3 regions of the Cytobacillus sp. EB106-05-05-XG126 genome follow, and region 3 is predicted to be linked to each of the others. Evidence: predicted binding sites of a transcription regulator. Region 3 holds the regulator's gene; each other region holds the start of a gene.

Region 1 (5,650 bases), on a different contig from region 3:
TCTGCTGCATATCATTTGATTTCGCCTGTGCCACACCACTTAGCGGTTTATCTGATTGTAATGCATTAAGCCCATTTTTCTCCCGTTCTGCATTTGTTAATTGGATTACTTTAGATTCAAAGTTGTTTATGTCATCATTTTGAGCAGCTGGTGCCTGTTCACCTTGTCCTTGAGGCGCCTGGCCAGCCCCTTCCTGCGGAGGGGTTTGTGCAGGTGCTTGCGGCTGCTGGCCCTCTTGTCCAAACGGCTGAGCAAATTGACGCCCTTCAGCCTGTCCGCCTTCCATTCCCTGATTTTGCTGATTGTCCTCTCCAAATTGGTATAATGGCATGCCGCCATCATCAGCTAATTGGCTATGAGGGAAATCCTGACTTGGTGTTGCAGTGCTGTAAGAGTTGGGATCAATGGTAAGGTACCCATTATTTACTTTTTGTAATTCAAGCGGAGCTGCTCCCCGTCTTTCTCTGTCCACATTCACATTATTAGGCTGGCTAATTTCTTTAAGGTCATCACCGGTTAATTCCCCTGTATCCATGCCCTGCTGAGTATTATTACATGCAGCAAGCGTTAGAATAAGGAAAACACCAAGAAGAAAGTTTTTCTTTAATAACATGGTCTTATTCTCCTTTAAAAAGTGTAAGTTTTACTTTTTTATCATACCGAGTAAGACGAAAAGTATAGGTGGAAAATTGAGCACTCATCTTAAAGGCCACTTTAAAAGGTTTTGCATAGTTTATTTATAAAAGATGAGAAGGAGGATTCTCTTTGAGGCAATATATTATTACCGGCATGAATGGTGCCCATTATTACGGATATTCCCAGGTGCAGTATGGGCCCTGGTGTCAGCCTATTCAACAAGGATATCCCTATCACAGCATTTGGCATCCGAGTCATTTGCACTCCCAGCACTATACTGCAGCTCTACTGCAGAGATATTATTTCTAAAAATAAAAACGCATGCCGGATTGACATGCGTTTTTTATCTGGTTAAATGATTTGATCAGCTGTTTTTTGAATCGCTGTAATGGACTGTTCAAGCTGGTTTCTGTTCACATCATAGTGCGTAACAAAACGCACATAACTAGGGCCGAAAGTTCCTGAAAGGACTCCTTCAGCTTTCAATCTTTCAACAAATTCCGATGAATTCATCTTTAGATTTTTCACATCTGCCACAATTATATTCGTATCCACCTGGTTTACAATCTCAATGCCATTAATTTGGCCAAGCTGCTGTGCAAGATATTGGGCATTTTCATGGTCCTCTGCCAGACGTTCTCTCATTTGAATTAATGCAATAAGGCCTGGTGCAGCTAGGATGCCTGCCTGGCGGAGTCCCCCGCCGAGTCTTTTGCGCCACTTTCTGGCGGCTGTTATGAAATCTCTATTTCCTGCCAGTATGGATCCGACGGGAGCACCAAGCCCTTTGGATAGGCATACCTGGACAGTGTCGCAATGCTTAGCTAATTCTGAAGCCGGCAGGTTCAGTGCTGCTGCGGCATTGAATATTCTTGCGCCATCTATATGTACAGGAACGTTATTTACTTTTGCGATAGTATGAATGTCTTTCATATTATCAATCGGTATAACGGCACCGCCGGCTCTATTATGCGTATTTTCAAGGCAAATCAAGCCTGTTTCAGGAAAATGCTGATCCTCTCCCCTAATGGCATACTCCACATCAGAGGGATCCATAGCCCCTCTTGTCCCGTTTATCGTTCTTGTCTGGACGCCGGCAAAAGCAGAAGGAGCTCCGCTTTCATAATAAAAAATATGGCTTTCTGCTTCGAGAATAATTTCATTGCCAGGGCGGCAATGTGTTAAAATGGCGATCTGGTTTCCCTGTGTGCCGCTTGTTACAAAAAGAGCTGCTTCCTTTCCAAGCACTTCAGCAGCTGTCTCCTCCAGTTGATTTATTGAAGGATCCTCTCCATAAACATCATCTCCAACTTCCGCTTCATAAGCCGCTTTTCTCATAGCTTCAGTCGGCTTTGTGACTGTATCGCTTCTTAAATCAATCATGTCCTCACCCTGTCTCTATCTATATTATTTTTACTTCATGTTACTGTACTATTCTGTATTTTTCAATTAATAAGAAAGAGCCCTATAAAGAGTTCCTTGGCAATAAATATACCAAAACCAAAAGTTCAAAATTTGTTCAAGATTTAAATATAAGGCGCAAAACCCAATAACAATGCTATTTGCAGAAAATGAAATGCTGTCCAAACACTTTACATAAATTTCCTTCTCACTTTTGTCACAACTTTTCACAATTGCTTATGTTAATATCATTTACACAGTGATAACTAAGTTAAATAAGTGTTTCAAGAGTGTGCATTTTTCCCAGCTATATATTTTTTTGGTATCTTTGTGAAAATACGCACATTATTTGTGAATTATTTAACAATAGTTTTTGTTTAAAGGAGATGAAACATCAGATGAAGAAAATGCTGCTCTCTTTAACAGCTATATTGCCGATGCTTATTCTCAGCGGCTGCAATATGGTTGTGTTTGAACCGCAGGGGCCTGTTGCAAGAAGCATTACCGAATTAATTAACTGGTCCCTGATCTGGATGCTTCTTGTTGTAGTAGTCGTATTTGGATTATTCGGCTACATCGTCTGGAAATATCGTGAGAAACCAGAAAATAAGGATTATGAACCGCCTGAGGAACATGGAAGCACACTCCTTGAAATTATCTGGACCGGGATTCCTATCTTAATTGTCATTGCGTTAACAATCCCGACCGTAAAAACACTTTATGCTCTTGAAGAAGCACCAAAAGGCTACGAAGAAAAAGAGCCAATTACTATACATGTAACATCTGCAGACTGGAAATGGATTTTCAGTTATCCAGAAGAAGGAATTGAGACGGTGAACTATGTCAATATTCCTGAGGATAGGCCTGTACTTTTCAAAATGACTTCTGCAAGCACCATGCAATCTTTCTGGGTGCCTGCACTTGGCGGACAAAAGTACACCATGCCGAAAATGGAAACAGAATTATATCTTCTTGCAGACAACCCTGGATCATATGAAGGTCAAAATACGAACTTTAACGGCCGCGGCTATGCGGATATGAAATTTGAAGTGCTCGCTCAAACCCAGAAAGATTTTGACCAATGGGTTGAAGATGTTAAGGATACAGCGCCTAAATTGACAGAGAAAGAATATGTAGGGCTGCTGAAGCCTACTCATCTAGGAAGGCTGACCTATTCAAATACTCATTTGGAATGGGTGAATCATGCCGATCCTGACTCTAAGGCATATACAAATCCTGAACTCTACAGAGGTCATGGATATCAGGGTAAGACATTCGAAGAAGACGATAATTATAAAAATGAGAAACCGAATGTAATTGAAGGTCATGGCGAAGATAAGGGCCATGATGACAGTGAAGTAAACCATGGAGGTGACCATCATGGGCATTAAATGGGATGAGTTTTTTATTACGGGAGATCCCCTTATACTAGGTTCCCAGATTGCCATTTTGCTGACAATGATCGGTGCAGTGGCAGGGATTACCTATCTGAAAAAATGGAAATACCTGTGGACAGAATGGCTGACTACAGTAGACCATAAAAAAATCGGTATTATGTATATCATCTCCGCCGTATTGATGTTTTTCCGCGGCGGGATGGACGGGTTGCTGATGAAAGCTCAGACATCACGTCCTGAAATGGAATTCCTGAATTCCCAGCATTACAATGAAATTTTCACAACACACGGTGTGATTATGATTCTTTTCATGGCGATGCCGTTTTTGATTGGTTTAATGAACGTTGTCATTCCGCTGCAGATCGGTGCGCGTGACGTTGCCTTCCCTCAGCTGAATGCTCTAAGCTTCTGGCTGTTCTTCAGCGGAGCTATGCTGTTCAATATTTCCTTTGTTATCGGAGGGTCACCTGATGCAGGATGGACTTCCTACTTCCCTCTTGCAGGCAAGGAATTCAGTCCGGGAATCGGTAATAACTATTATGCAGTTGCCCTTCAGATTGCCGGTATCGGTACATTAATGACAGGTATAAACTTTATCGTCACGATTTTGAAAATGAGAACAAAAGGCATGACACTGATGAAAATGCCGATGTTTACGTGGACTACTTTCGTAACATCCATTTTGATTGTGGCGGCTTTCCCAATTTTCACAGTCGCATTGGCATTGATGACGTTTGACCGTCTATATGGAACGCACTTCTTTACCGTATCCGGCGGAGGCATGGATATGCTTTGGGCTAACCTTTTCTGGCTATGGGGCCACCCTGAGGTATATATTGTTGCCCTTCCTGCTTTCGGGATTTTCTCGGAAGTCATTGCAACTTTTTCAAGAAAATCATTGTTTGGATATAAATCGATGGTATTTTCCATCCTTGGAATTGCACTTCTAAGTATGGTTGTATGGGTTCACCATTTCTATACAATGGGTTCAGGACCTGCAGTTAACTCATTCTTCTCCATCACGACGATGGCGATTGCCATACCGACTGGAGTTAAGATGTTCAACTGGCTGTTTACGATGAGGAAAGGCCGCATAAAAATTACGTCTGCGATGCTTTGGGCACTTGCATTCGTTCCTTGCTTTGTCATCGGCGGGGTTACAGGCGTCATGCTGGCAATGGGTGCAGCGGATTATCAGTATCACAATACCTTATTCCTGGTTGCCCATTTCCACTATGTATTAATTCCGGGTGTTGTATTTGCGGTATTTGCAGGCCTGTACTACTGGTGGCCAAAAATGTTCGGCTTCATGCTGAATGAAAAACTCGGAAAATGGCATTTCTGGCTATTCGTTATCGGCTTTAACGTAACATTCATGCCTATGTTCTTCCTTGGATTAAACGGAGCTGTAAGACGTGCATACACTTACTCTGCCGAATCAGGCTTTGCACCTCTATTCATGCTTTCAGCCATTGGTTCAATTGTTCTCGCAGCCGGATTCGCTGTCTTCTGCTATAACATTTACTGGAGCATCCGCTATGCGGACAGAAACATCTCAAGCGATCCATGGGATGCAAGAACACTGGAATGGTCTACTGCATCACCTGTTCAGTTCTATAACTTTGCGAAGCTGCCGGAAGTGAAATCTCTTGATCCATTCTGGCACATGAAGAAAAAGAATGAAGGCTTAACATTGCATGACAGTGAAATTGAAGAAATTCATATGCCAAGCAACTCATGGGTACCGATTTATATGGGTGTTATCTTTGGCATCGCTGGTTTCCTCCTTGTGTTTGAGTGGCACATCGCTGCGGCTGTTGCCGGTATTGGCATATTTGCAGGATTGATTATCCGTTCATTCGATTACAACGAAGGATTCCATGTTTCAAAAGAAGAAATTCACCGAATTGAAAACGCGTGGAGAAAAACAGAAGGAGAGGTGCACGATCATGTCAGCTAAAGTGGATACGTCTCTGCCGCTTGAATATCAAACTGAGCAGGACCGCATGAATATTCTCGGCTTCTGGGTTTTCCTTGGCGCTGAAATCGTCCTGTTTGCCACTCTGTTCGGAGTATATGGAGTTTTATATGAACGCTTTGCAGGAGGACCAACACATAAAGATATCTTTGTCATCAAGGATGTCATGATTCAGACAGTTCTCCTTCTGACAAGCAGCTTTACAATGGGCATTGCCATTTTTGAAATGCGCCGGCAT
Region 2 (5,650 bases), on a different contig from region 3:
CCTGAAAAGAATAGAGTCAGTCTCTGCTGTTTCACCGGTTAATACCTATCATGTTCATTCCAATGACAATATTAAGCTGATTGGCGGCCTGAATGCCAGAGGCTATTATGATGAAAATAATCAGCGCCTTACAGGCAAGGGTGTGAAAGTAGGCGTGATCGACACCGGCATTGATTATAATCATCCTGACCTGCGGCGAAGCTATGGCGGCGGTCGCGATTTGGTGGATAATGATAGAGATCCGATGGAAACAAAGGCTTCCGGGGGACAAGGCACACTGCACGGCACTCATGTCGCGGGCATCATTGCGGCAAATGGCAGGATCCAGGGGGTCGCACCTGAAGCAACCATCATCGCCTACAGGGCTCTTGGACCAGGCGGAAGCGGAACAACAGAACAGGTGATTGCGGCCATCGAACAGGCCATAAAGGATAAAGTGGATGTGTTAAACCTTTCATTGGGAAATAACGTAAACGGGCCTGACCTTCCGATAAGCATGGCCCTGAATAAAGCAGTTGAAAAGGGAATAACGGCTGTCACTTCATCAGGCAATTCGGGACCGAATATTTGGACGGTCGGTTCTCCGGGAACAGCGTCGAAGGCTATTTCTGTCGGAGCCTCTACACCAACAATAAAGGTGCCATTTTTAAGCATAAACGGACGTGAAATCCGCCTTGATCTGCTGCAGGGTTCAAAGGAATGGGAATTTGACCGTTCCTATGAAATGATTGATGGAGGACTTGGACATCCGGATCAATTGAAGAATGCCGAAGGAAAAATAGTACTAATAGAAAGAGGGGAATTGACGTTTACAGATAAAGCTTTCCATGCCATGGAAGCAGGAGCAGAGGGTATCATTATCTATAACAATACAAAAGGCAGGTTCTTCGGAAATTTGGACAGCGAGGTTCCCATTCCGGCAGCGGCGCTTTCAAAGCAAGAAGGAGAGGAGCTCAAGAAGCTCATGAAGGAAGGAAGGCTCCTTGCCCGGACTTATATAATAGAAGAAAGGGACATACTGGCTGACTTTAGCTCACGCGGACCTGTTACATCCACTTGGGAAATTAAACCGGATGTCGTGGCACCGGGAGTCGCCATAAATAGCACCATTCCCGGCGGCTACCTGCCGCTTCAGGGAACAAGCATGGCCGCTCCGCATGTAGCAGGTGCTTGTGCGATCCTCAAACAGGCTCACCCCGACTGGGGTCCGGAACAAATCAAGGCGGCACTTATGAATACTGCTAAACTTATTAAGAACGCGGATGGACAAACATATAGAACGTATGAGCAGGGGGCCGGCAGGATACAGCTTGATCAGGCGCTGACAGCAGAAACGCTTGTCTTCCCGGCATCCATGCAATTCGGAAAATTTCAGATCGCAGACAGGCTGCATGACCACAGCAGTTTCATAACGGTTGAAAATATAAGTGAAAAAACGCAGTCTTATTCCTTTTCCGTACCCTATAAGGAGCAGGGCATCAATTGGGAAATGCCTATGACGATTCAATTGAACCCGGGTGAAAAGAAAAAGGTCGAAATAAAAATGTCAGCTGATCCGACCCTTTTACAGAAAAAGATCCATGACGGGTACCTTCTATTGAAAGCAGGTGCAGAGAGTATTCATATTCCATACCTCTATGTGCTTGAAGAGCCTGATTACCCAAGGGTGATGGGATTCGGAATCGGCAAAGGAGATAAGCCAGCCACGTATCGCTATGAGGTGTATCTGCCTGGCGGGGCGGAAGAATTCGGAATTGCGATGTTTGATTCGGAAAGTCTCCGGTTCATGGGATTTCTGGATTGGAAAAGAAATACCGGCAAGGGGCAGCTGCTGCAGGAAATCCCTGCTGAAAAGCTGCCCGGTCCTGGGCTGTACCTGGCAAAAGTGTTTGCCAAAAAGGCCGGAAGGGAAGACTGGATCGAAACTTATCTATTTGTGAGACCGGATGGCCAGCTGGGGGACCCGGAGCCTTCAGCAGAATCAGAAGAGAGTACAAGTAAGTAGAAATAAAGCGTTTTCAGGAGCGATGCAGAGTCTCGCTCCTTTTTCAATAGAAATTCAAAAATTAAATGTGATAAATATGTGAACATACCATATTTTTACCTTTTTGTTTGTGAACTTTTTCACTCCAAACGCATTGACATTGACAAAGCCCTATTGTATGCTTACAAAGGGTAAAAGATGATAGGGTTTTCAAAATATTTTTGCAGACATATTTCCCACTTCTGCATGATGTTTATATGTTTATTTACGGCCTCAAACCCTCTTACCATTCTCTTTAAGGGAGGATGCGTTTTTATGCGTCAAAAAGACCGCAACCCATTTAAGGCGATGGCCTTAATGTCCGCCATTCTTTCCCAGTTAGTAGGTTCCACGCTCATTGGCATTTTTGCTGGAAGATGGCTCGACACCAAGGCAGGAACTGAGCCTTTATTCCTTTTAATCGGCTTGTTCATTGGGCTGGGCGCCGGGATTTACGCCATGCTTCGCCTAATCCAACATTTTTTCACAGGAGAATGAACATCATGCCGGAAATCAAAGCAACTTTTCAGAGACAGCGAAATTACATATTCCTTTTGTTGTCTGTATATGTTCTCGGCTGGGGTTTTACACCTTATCAATCTATTTTTCTTGGCTTGATCTTTGGTACAAGCTTAAGTCTGTTCAATTTGTGGCTTATTTCACGGAAGGCGCTGCAATTTGGAGAGGCGGTCGAGAGAGGCGAGAAGGTGCGTTCACTTGGAACGGTATCCAGGATGGCTACAGCAGTATTTGCTGTCATGATCGCTCTGGAATATCCTGAAAAGATGCATCTGATCAGTGTGGTATTTGGATTAATGACATCCTATATTGTCATTATGATAGATTATTTTCTTCAATCTTTTCATTTACGTAAATAGCGGGAAGAGAGGTGAACACTATTGCATCATGAAGCTCCTATAGTGGACTTTTTAGGATTGAATTTTAACTTATCAAACGTACTGATGATTACAGTGGCAAGTGCTATTGTCTTCATTATTGCTTTGCTTTCAACCCGTCGATTGGCCATGAAACCAACGGGGATGCAAAACTTCTTCGAATGGGTTATGGATTTTGTTAAGAATATCATTAACAGTACGATGGACTGGAAGACAGGCGGAAGATTCCATATCCTTGGATTAACCCTGATCATGTATATTTTTGTTTCAAACATGCTCGGACTTCCGTTTGCGATCACTTATGATCACACTTTATGGTGGAAATCGCCAACAGCCGATCCTGTTATCACCTTAACATTAGCGGCAATGGTAGTCGGGCTTTCGCATTACTATGGCGTAAAGCTTAAAGGAGTAGGAGAATACGGCCGGGATTTTATCAGGCCAATGCCTTTCTTGTTCCCATTGAAAATCATTGAAGAGTTTGCAAACACTCTGACATTGGGACTTCGTCTCTACGGTAACATCTACGCGGGTGAAATCCTGCTGACGTTGCTAGTCGGAGGACTCGCACATGCCGGTATAGGCGGAATGCTTGCCGCAGTTATACCAACACTCGTATGGCAGGGATTCTCAATCTTTGTCGGATCTATCCAGGCATTCATTTTCTGTATGTTAACAATGGTTTATATGGCACACAAAGTGAGCCAGGACCATTAATATATACCTGTTCATTTTATGGACAAAACATTTTAAACAAATAAATTTTCATACAATTTAAGGAGGAACTCAATAATGGGTCTTTTAGCAGCAGCAATTGCAATCGGTTTAGCAGCACTAGGTGCCGGTATCGGTAACGGTCTTATCGTATCAAAAACAGTTGAAGGTATGGCTCGCCAGCCAGAAGCTCGCGGTATGCTTCAAACTACAATGTTCATCGGGGTAGCACTAGTTGAGGCCGTTCCGATCATTGGCGTTGTTATCGCGTTCATGGTTATCGGCGGTTAATTAATACTGTACCAATCGTTCAAAAATGGCGAAGATCATTCCATGAACCTTCGCCATTCCTTTATGTCTTTTTACCGTAAACTAATTCGGAATCATGCATATGACTCCGTTTCATAAGTGGAACAACTCTTGAAGGGAGTGAATCGAGGGTGTTAACAAACAGTCTAGTATTAGGCGCTGCAGGCGGCGGTTTTAACGGCGGGGACATTTTGTTCCAGCTGGTCATGTTCATTATCTTGTTGGCATTGCTGAAAAAATTCGCGTGGGGTCCGTTAATGGGCATTATGCAGCAGCGTGAAGAGCACATTGCCGGTGAAATTCAAGCGGCTGAAGAAAGCCGTACAGAAGCAAAGAAACTTTTAGAAGAGCAAAGAAATCTTTTAAAAGAAGCGCGTACAGAAGCACAGGGCCTTATTGAAAATGCGAAGAAACAAGGCGATGTGCAGCGTGAGGAGATCGTTGCGGCTGCCCGCACTGAGTCTGAGCGCATTAAGGAATCTGCAAAGCTTGAAATCGAGCAGCAGAAAGAACAGGCGGTTGCCGCTATCCGCGAGCAGGTCGCTTCATTGTCTGTCCTAATTGCTTCCAAGGTTATCGAGAAGGAACTAAGTGCAGCTGATCAGGAAAAGCTGATCAATGAATACATTCAAGAGGCAGGAGAAAAGCGATGACGGGCTCCACAGTAGCAAAGCGCTACGCGTTGGCTCTTTTCCAGCTTGCGAATGAACACCAGCTTCTTGACCAAATGGAAGAAGAGCTTCGTGCAGTGAAAGAAGTAGTAAACCATAACTCAGATTTAAAGTCTGTTTTGAAATCTCCAAAGCTTTCAATTGAGAAGAAAAAAGAGATTTTAAAAGAAGCATTTGCATCTGTGAACACGTTTGTACTAAACACGTTAATGATATTAATTGAACGCCACCGTGAGGATCATATCTCTGATGTGGCAGATCATTTTATAAGCCTTGCGAATGACAAAAAAGGAATCGCGGATGCAAAAGTATACACTGTCCGTCCGCTATCTGAAGCAGAGAAGGAAGCATTGTCTGTGTCATTTGCAGCTAAGGTTGGGAAAAAATCACTTCGTATTGACAATATAGTTGATACTAACTTGCTCGGCGGCATCAAGCTTCGAATCGGAAACCGGATTTTCGACGGCAGCTTGCGCGGGAAGCTAGAGCGTCTTGAACGTCAATTGTTAGGCTAAGATTCGTAGATAGGGGTGAAACTCATGAGCATCAATGCTGAAGAAATCAGTGCGCTGATAAAAAAGCAAATCGAAAACTATCAGTCGGAAATTCAAGTGAGTGATGTAGGTACGGTTATCTCTGTTGGTGACGGTATCGCTCGTGCTCATGGCCTCGACAATGTCATGGCTGGAGAACTTGTTGAATTTTCAAACGGCGTTATGGGTATGGCACAAAACCTTGAAGAAAATAACGTCGGTATTATCATTTTAGGACCATTTACAGAAATCCGTGAAGGCGATGAAGTACGCCGTACGGGCCGCATCATGGAGGTACCGGTTGGTGAAGAACTAATCGGCCGCGTCGTAAACCCTCTAGGACAGCCAGTAGATGGCATGGGACCAATTAACACAACAAAATCACGTCCGATTGAAAGCCCGGCACCAGGTGTTATGGATCGTAAATCCGTACACGAGCCGCTTCAAACAGGAATCAAGGCGATTGACGCACTTGTTCCAATCGGCCGCGGACAGCGTGAGTTA
Region 3 (5,650 bases):
TTCTGATCTTTCAGCAATTGCTGTGACCGAAGGACCTGGCCTTGTAGGTGCGCTTCTGATTGGGGTTAATGCCGCAAAAGCAGTAGCGTTTGCTCACGGCATCCCGCTGGTAGGCGTGCATCATATTGCTGGCCATATTTATGCAAACAGACTGGTGGAGGAAATGGAATTCCCGTTACTTTCCCTGGTAGTCTCTGGCGGACATACCGAACTGGTCTATATGAAGGAACATGGACATTTCGAAGTAATTGGCGAGACAAGGGATGATGCTGCAGGAGAGGCATATGATAAAGTTGCCCGAACCTTAAATCTGCCATATCCGGGAGGTCCTCACATTGACAAACTCGCACATGGAGGAAACCCAACTATTCAGCTCCCAAGAGCCTGGCTGGAAGAAGGTTCATACGATTTTAGCTTCAGCGGCTTAAAATCAGCGGTTATCAACACTGTCCACAACGCTGAACAGCGTGGCGAAAAGATAGTACCGGAGGATTTGGCGGCAAGCTTCCAGGATAGTGTTATTGACGTGCTGGTAACGAAAGCAGAAAGAGCAGTTGAAGAGTATCAGGTGAAGCAGCTGCTGCTCGCAGGCGGAGTTGCGGCGAATAAAGGACTTCGGGCTTCTTTGGAAAAGAAGTTTGGAAATAGAGCCGATATCAAGCTCATTATTCCACCCTTATCTTTATGCACAGATAATGCAGCAATGATAGCAGCTGCAGGAAGTGTTCTGTTTGAAAAAGGACAATTCGCCGGCCTAGATTTAAATGCTAACCCCGGTTTGGATATTACTATCCACAATGATAAATAATTAGGTAAAAGTCCCCGACAGCATAGGGGACTTTTTCTGTGGATAAAATCATTAATTTCAGAGATTTATGTTGATAATGTGGATAAAATCAGCTTGAATTGTGGATAATGTGGAAAACTCTGTGGAGAGTACGTATAACTGCGTTTTTCTTGTGATTATCTCTGTGGATAATAAAAAAGACTGGCAGTGACTATTCTACCAGTCTAAAAGTTATGAATATTATTTTAATCCTCTTCAGCTAAAAGAGTCCATTCTTCCATCAATTCTTCCAGCTTTGCTTTTGCTCCATCTGTTTCATTCGTAATTTCCATCACCTTTTCATGGTCCTGATAAACATTCGGATCACAGAGAAGCTGATCATTAGCATCTATTACTGTTTCTAAGGCTTCTATTTGTTCTTCAATTTCTTCCATTCTTCTTTTTCGCTGGCGTTCGAGCTTTTTAGCTTCTTTATCCAGCTGATAATTATTTTTGTCCTGCTTAACAGGCAGCGATGCGGTGGTGTCAACTTGCTCATTAAGTGCAAGCAATTCCTCCTGCTCCTGCTTTTTTTCTACATAATAATCATAATCGCCAAGATATTCAGTTGCCCCGCTTCCAGAAAGTTCAACTACTTTTGTTGTAATTCTGTTGATAAAATAGCGGTCATGAGAGACGAAGAGAATGGTTCCGGGATAATCGATCAATGCATTTTCAAGAATTTCCTTGCTGTCCAGGTCCAAGTGGTTTGTAGGCTCGTCCAGAATTAAGAAATTGGATTTCTGCATCATAAGCTTTGCAAGTGCGAGCCGGGCCTTTTCACCGCCACTCAGTGTTGAAACGGTTTTAAGAACATCATCACCTGAGAAGAGAAAGTTCCCAAGTATGGTCCTGATTTCTTTTTCCGGTTTCAGCGGGTATTCATCCCATAATTCGTTCAGGACTCTTTTGTTGCTTGTGAGCTCTGCCTGTTCCTGGTCATAGTAGCCAATTGTCACATTGGAACCGTACTGAATCTCCCCTGAAAAAGAAGGGATTTTTTTGATGATGGTTTTAAGCAATGTGGACTTGCCGATTCCATTTGGTCCTACTAGTGCAATGCTGTCGCCTCTTGCCAGCCGCATTGAAATATTCTCGCTGACTTTCTCTTCATAGCCTATAGCTAAAGAATGAATATTTAAAACCTCATTGCCCGACTGACGCTCGATGTCAAACCCAAAGGAAGCTGACTTCTCGTCTCCAAACGGCCTGTCCATCACGTCCATTCTGGCCAGCTGCTTTCTGCGGCTTTGTGCCCTTTTGGTTGTGGAGGCCCGGGCGAGGTTTCGCTGAATGAAGTCCTGCAGCTTAGCGATTTCTTCCTGCTGTTTCTCGAATTGCTTCATTTCTTTTTCAAAATTAGCGGCTTTTTGATCCAAATAGGAACTGTAGTTTCCCGGGTACTTTCTTATTTGGTGGCGGGAAATCTCGTAAACCTGGGAAACGACCTTATCAAGGAAATACCGGTCATGTGATACGATTAGAATAGCACCGCTGTATCCCTGGAGGTATTGTTCAAGCCACGATAATGTTTCAATATCAAGGTGGTTGGTAGGCTCATCCAGAATTAAAATATCAGGCTTTGTCAGCAGAAGTTTACCAAGGGCCAACCTTGTTCGCTGTCCGCCGCTCAATGACGAAATTTTAGTATCATAGCCCAATGAGCTGAAATTGAGTCCATGGAGAATGGAACGGATATCTGCTTCATATTGATAGCCGCCATTTTCTTTGAAATCAACCTGAAGTTTGTCGTAATCTTTCAATACGCGTTCATAGGCATCAGAATTACTGAGGATATCGGAATCTGCCATTTGTTCTTCAAGGTTGCGGAGCTGTTTTTCCTGCTTCTGCAAATGACTGAAAACAGTCAGCATTTCATCCCAAATGGATAATTCCGATTCCAGTCCGGTATTTTGTGCAAGATAGCCAATGGTTACTTCCTTTGGCTTTATAATCTCACCGGAATCATATGCCATGTGTCCGGCAATTATTTTCAAAAGGGTGGATTTTCCTGCACCATTGCGCCCTACAAGGGCAATCCGGTCCCTGGTTTGTACTTCAAGCTTTATATTCGTTAAAATGGGATCAGCTCCAAAACTTTTTGCCAGCTGATTGACTTGTAATAGTATCATGTTCTTTCACCTCGGGTATAGAGTAAGTGTAACTCATTCATATATGTTCGGCAATAAAGGAGACAGGACTATAAGCACACCTGAAGGGCATTGAATCATAAAAAAAGGTAAATAAATATGTGAAGAACCTTACAAAGCACATACAAAGTAACGGAAAAATAGTGTATGATTTTGAAGAGAGGTGTTTTTAAATGGCGGATTTTACTCATTTTAATCAAGAGGGCAGGGCAAAAATGGTAGATGTCAGCGATAAGCCTGAGACGGCAAGGACGGCCATCGCTCAGTCAAGTATTACGGTGAATCAGGAGATATACGAGAAGATCACATCCAACTCCATGAAAAAAGGGGATGTACTTGCTGTTGCACAAACGGCAGGCATTATGGCGAGCAAGAAAACATGGGACATTATTCCGATGTGCCATCCGCTGCCGCTTAAAGGTGTGGACATTTCATTTTCATGGAAAGCAGAAGAGGAAGAGTACGACCTCATCATTACAGCTTCTGTTAAAACAAAAGGAAATACGGGTGTGGAAATGGAAGCGTTAACAGCTGCTTCTGTCTGTGCGCTGACCGTTTATGATATGTGCAAGGCTGTAGATAAAGGAATGGTAATTGGGCCAACCTTTTTAATAGAGAAAACAGGCGGCAAAAACGGAGATTTTAAACGAAATTAATTCATCATAAGAAATGGGGATGGACGAATGGCCAATGAACCAATTAAGATACCGCAGGCAACAGCTAAACGGCTGCCTTTATATTACCGCTTCCTAAAAAACCTTCATTCCTCCGGCAAACAAAGAGTCTCATCAGCAGAATTGAGTGAGGCGGTTAAAGTGGATTCTGCAACGATTCGCCGTGACTTTTCGTACTTCGGTGCGTTAGGGAAAAAAGGCTATGGATATAATGTGAATTACCTGCTGGGCTTCTTTCGGAAGACTCTTGACCAGGACGAGCTTACCAAAGTCGCTTTGGTCGGGGTAGGGAATTTAGGTACAGCCTTTCTTAACTATAATTTTCTTAAAAATAATAATACGAAAATAGAAGTGGCATTTGATGTGGATAAGAGCAAGGTTGGCACGAAAATCGGCGATGTGCCGGTCCATCATATGGATGACCTTGAAGAAGTGATAGTTAAAAATAATATTCAGGTTGCGATTCTAACGGTGCCTGCACCGCCTGCCCAGACGATTACCGATCGGATGGTGAATGCGAAAATAAAAGGAATCCTTAACTTTACACCCGCGAGGCTCACTGTGCCGTCCTCGATTCGGATTCACCATATCGATCTGGCAGTGGAATTGCAGTCATTGGTTTATTTTCTGAAAAATTATCCTGAAGAAGTGTAAAAAAAATGAGCCTTTTGCGGGCTCATTTTTTCATTTTAAAATGCTGGCCAACCATCCGTAGACCGGTGGCAAAATCAAATGTGGCAATTAAGATAAGAAAATAAGTAAAGAATCCCCAGGTTTCTTCCCGCTGGGTATTCTGGATGGCTATAAAGGTGAAAAGACATCCGAGAAGGATGTAAATAAAGCCTGAAAACAAAGGTGTGCTTCTCATGATAATCCCCCAGTACGTTTAAAACATTTCTCCAGCTAGAAAAAGCTGATAAAGCTCTGCATGTTTTCCATTTCCTTTAACCACTTTTGTATATTATCCTGATTCAGCTGAACAACCGCGACGAAGGTGTTCATCGCCACATGGGCAAAAATCGGCACGATGATCCGCTTCGTCTTGACATATAAAAAGGCAAAGGTGAATCCCATTGCTGAGTATAACAGTACATGTTCAGGCTCAAAATGGGCCAGAGCAAAAATGACCGAGCTGATCAGGGCTGAAAGGAAGAAGTTGAAGCGCTTATGAAGAGAGCCAAAAATAATCTTTCTAAAGACGATTTCCTCAAGGATTGGCCCGATGACCGAACTGATTAAAATGACGATTGGCGATGCTTCAATAATCCTGATAATCTGCTGTGTATTTTCAGATCCCATTTCAATGCCAATCAGGTTTTCAATACTTGCAGCAGTAGCTTGAGCAATCAGGGCCAAGAATATGCCTCCAATAGCCCAGCCCACAGAGCCTGCAACAGAAGAGGCATCCCTATCCAATCCCCGTTTCATTTCTTTCCTTAGTAATAGAAGCGTAATGATCAGCGTGATTGTGAAACTGATTACGAGCCAGTAGGCCACAGCAAGAATCTGCATATTCTCTGGATTCTGTCCCAGGGCATCGGCAGCTAATAAAACGAGCGGAACGCCAAATAAGCTTGAAAGCTGCATGGCAATATAGGCGATTAATATAATCCAGTATTCCTTCTTCAAAATGTTTTACTCCTTAATCTGAGTGTTGGAAACAAGTCCTAAAGCCATTGTACTCTTTATATGGAGCGGGTTTCAAATATCAGCACCAAGGAGAGACCTGTTATGGTTAAAATATGTGTTTCTGCAGCATACTTAAGAGGTTGTCCGTGTCGAAAAATAGCGTGCAGGCACGAATGAATTTTTTTATAAAAAATTTAAGCTTCACCCTTGCAAATAGAAAGGAGATTCATTAATATAATAATTGTGTTAGCACTCATACAGAGAGAGTGCTAATAAATAAAAATATTTACATATTATTTGAGGAGGTTGTTTCACTTGTTAAAGCCACTAGGTGATCGAATCATTATCGAGCTTGTTGAAACTGAAGAAAA

The links. The regulator Rex, encoded in region 3, represses fermentation and respiration genes when NADH is low (regulators of the CRP and FNR family bind a similar motif). The targets are predictions, from matches to a motif close to TTGTGAAATATTTCACAA.
Region 1: a site for Rex is predicted at 2,387-2,404, ahead of qoxA (cytochrome aa3 quinol oxidase subunit II). Genes of this name have one in related genera too.
Region 2: a site for Rex is predicted at 2,113-2,130, ahead of AC3WTL_RS20925 (AtpZ/AtpI family protein). Genes of this name have one in related genera too.

Annotation. Positions count from the first base shown of each region.
Region 1 covers NZ_JBYTDU010000001.1:1,008,416-1,014,065, reverse strand. Annotated here, with positions in the region: partial or broken gene AC3WTL_RS05080 (CAP domain-containing protein) at 1-118, opposite strand, end outside; gene ltaE (low-specificity L-threonine aldolase) at 988-2,019, opposite strand; gene qoxA (cytochrome aa3 quinol oxidase subunit II) at 2,436-3,428, shown strand; gene qoxB (cytochrome aa3 quinol oxidase subunit I) at 3,418-5,394, shown strand; gene qoxC (cytochrome aa3 quinol oxidase subunit III) at 5,384-5,650, shown strand, end outside.
Region 2 covers NZ_JBYTDU010000012.1:5,662-11,311, reverse strand. Annotated here, with positions in the region: gene AC3WTL_RS20930 (S8 family serine peptidase) at 1-2,005, shown strand, start outside; gene AC3WTL_RS20925 (AtpZ/AtpI family protein) at 2,300-2,521, shown strand; gene AC3WTL_RS20920 (ATP synthase subunit I) at 2,527-2,901, shown strand; gene atpB (F0F1 ATP synthase subunit A) at 2,923-3,636, shown strand; gene atpE (F0F1 ATP synthase subunit C) at 3,712-3,924, shown strand; gene AC3WTL_RS20905 (F0F1 ATP synthase subunit B) at 4,074-4,595, shown strand; gene AC3WTL_RS20900 (F0F1 ATP synthase subunit delta) at 4,592-5,128, shown strand; gene atpA (F0F1 ATP synthase subunit alpha) at 5,153-5,650, shown strand, end outside.
Region 3 covers NZ_JBYTDU010000019.1:2,224-7,873, forward strand. Annotated here, with positions in the region: gene tsaD (tRNA (adenosine(37)-N6)-threonylcarbamoyltransferase complex transferase subunit TsaD) at 1-808, shown strand, start outside; gene AC3WTL_RS23060 (ABC transporter ATP-binding protein) at 1,033-2,958, opposite strand; gene moaC (cyclic pyranopterin monophosphate synthase MoaC) at 3,150-3,632, shown strand; gene AC3WTL_RS23070 (redox-sensing transcriptional repressor Rex) at 3,660-4,304, shown strand; gene AC3WTL_RS23075 (YdiK family protein) at 4,327-4,518, opposite strand; gene AC3WTL_RS23080 (CPBP family intramembrane glutamic endopeptidase) at 4,554-5,279, opposite strand; gene groES (co-chaperone GroES) at 5,595-5,650, shown strand, end outside.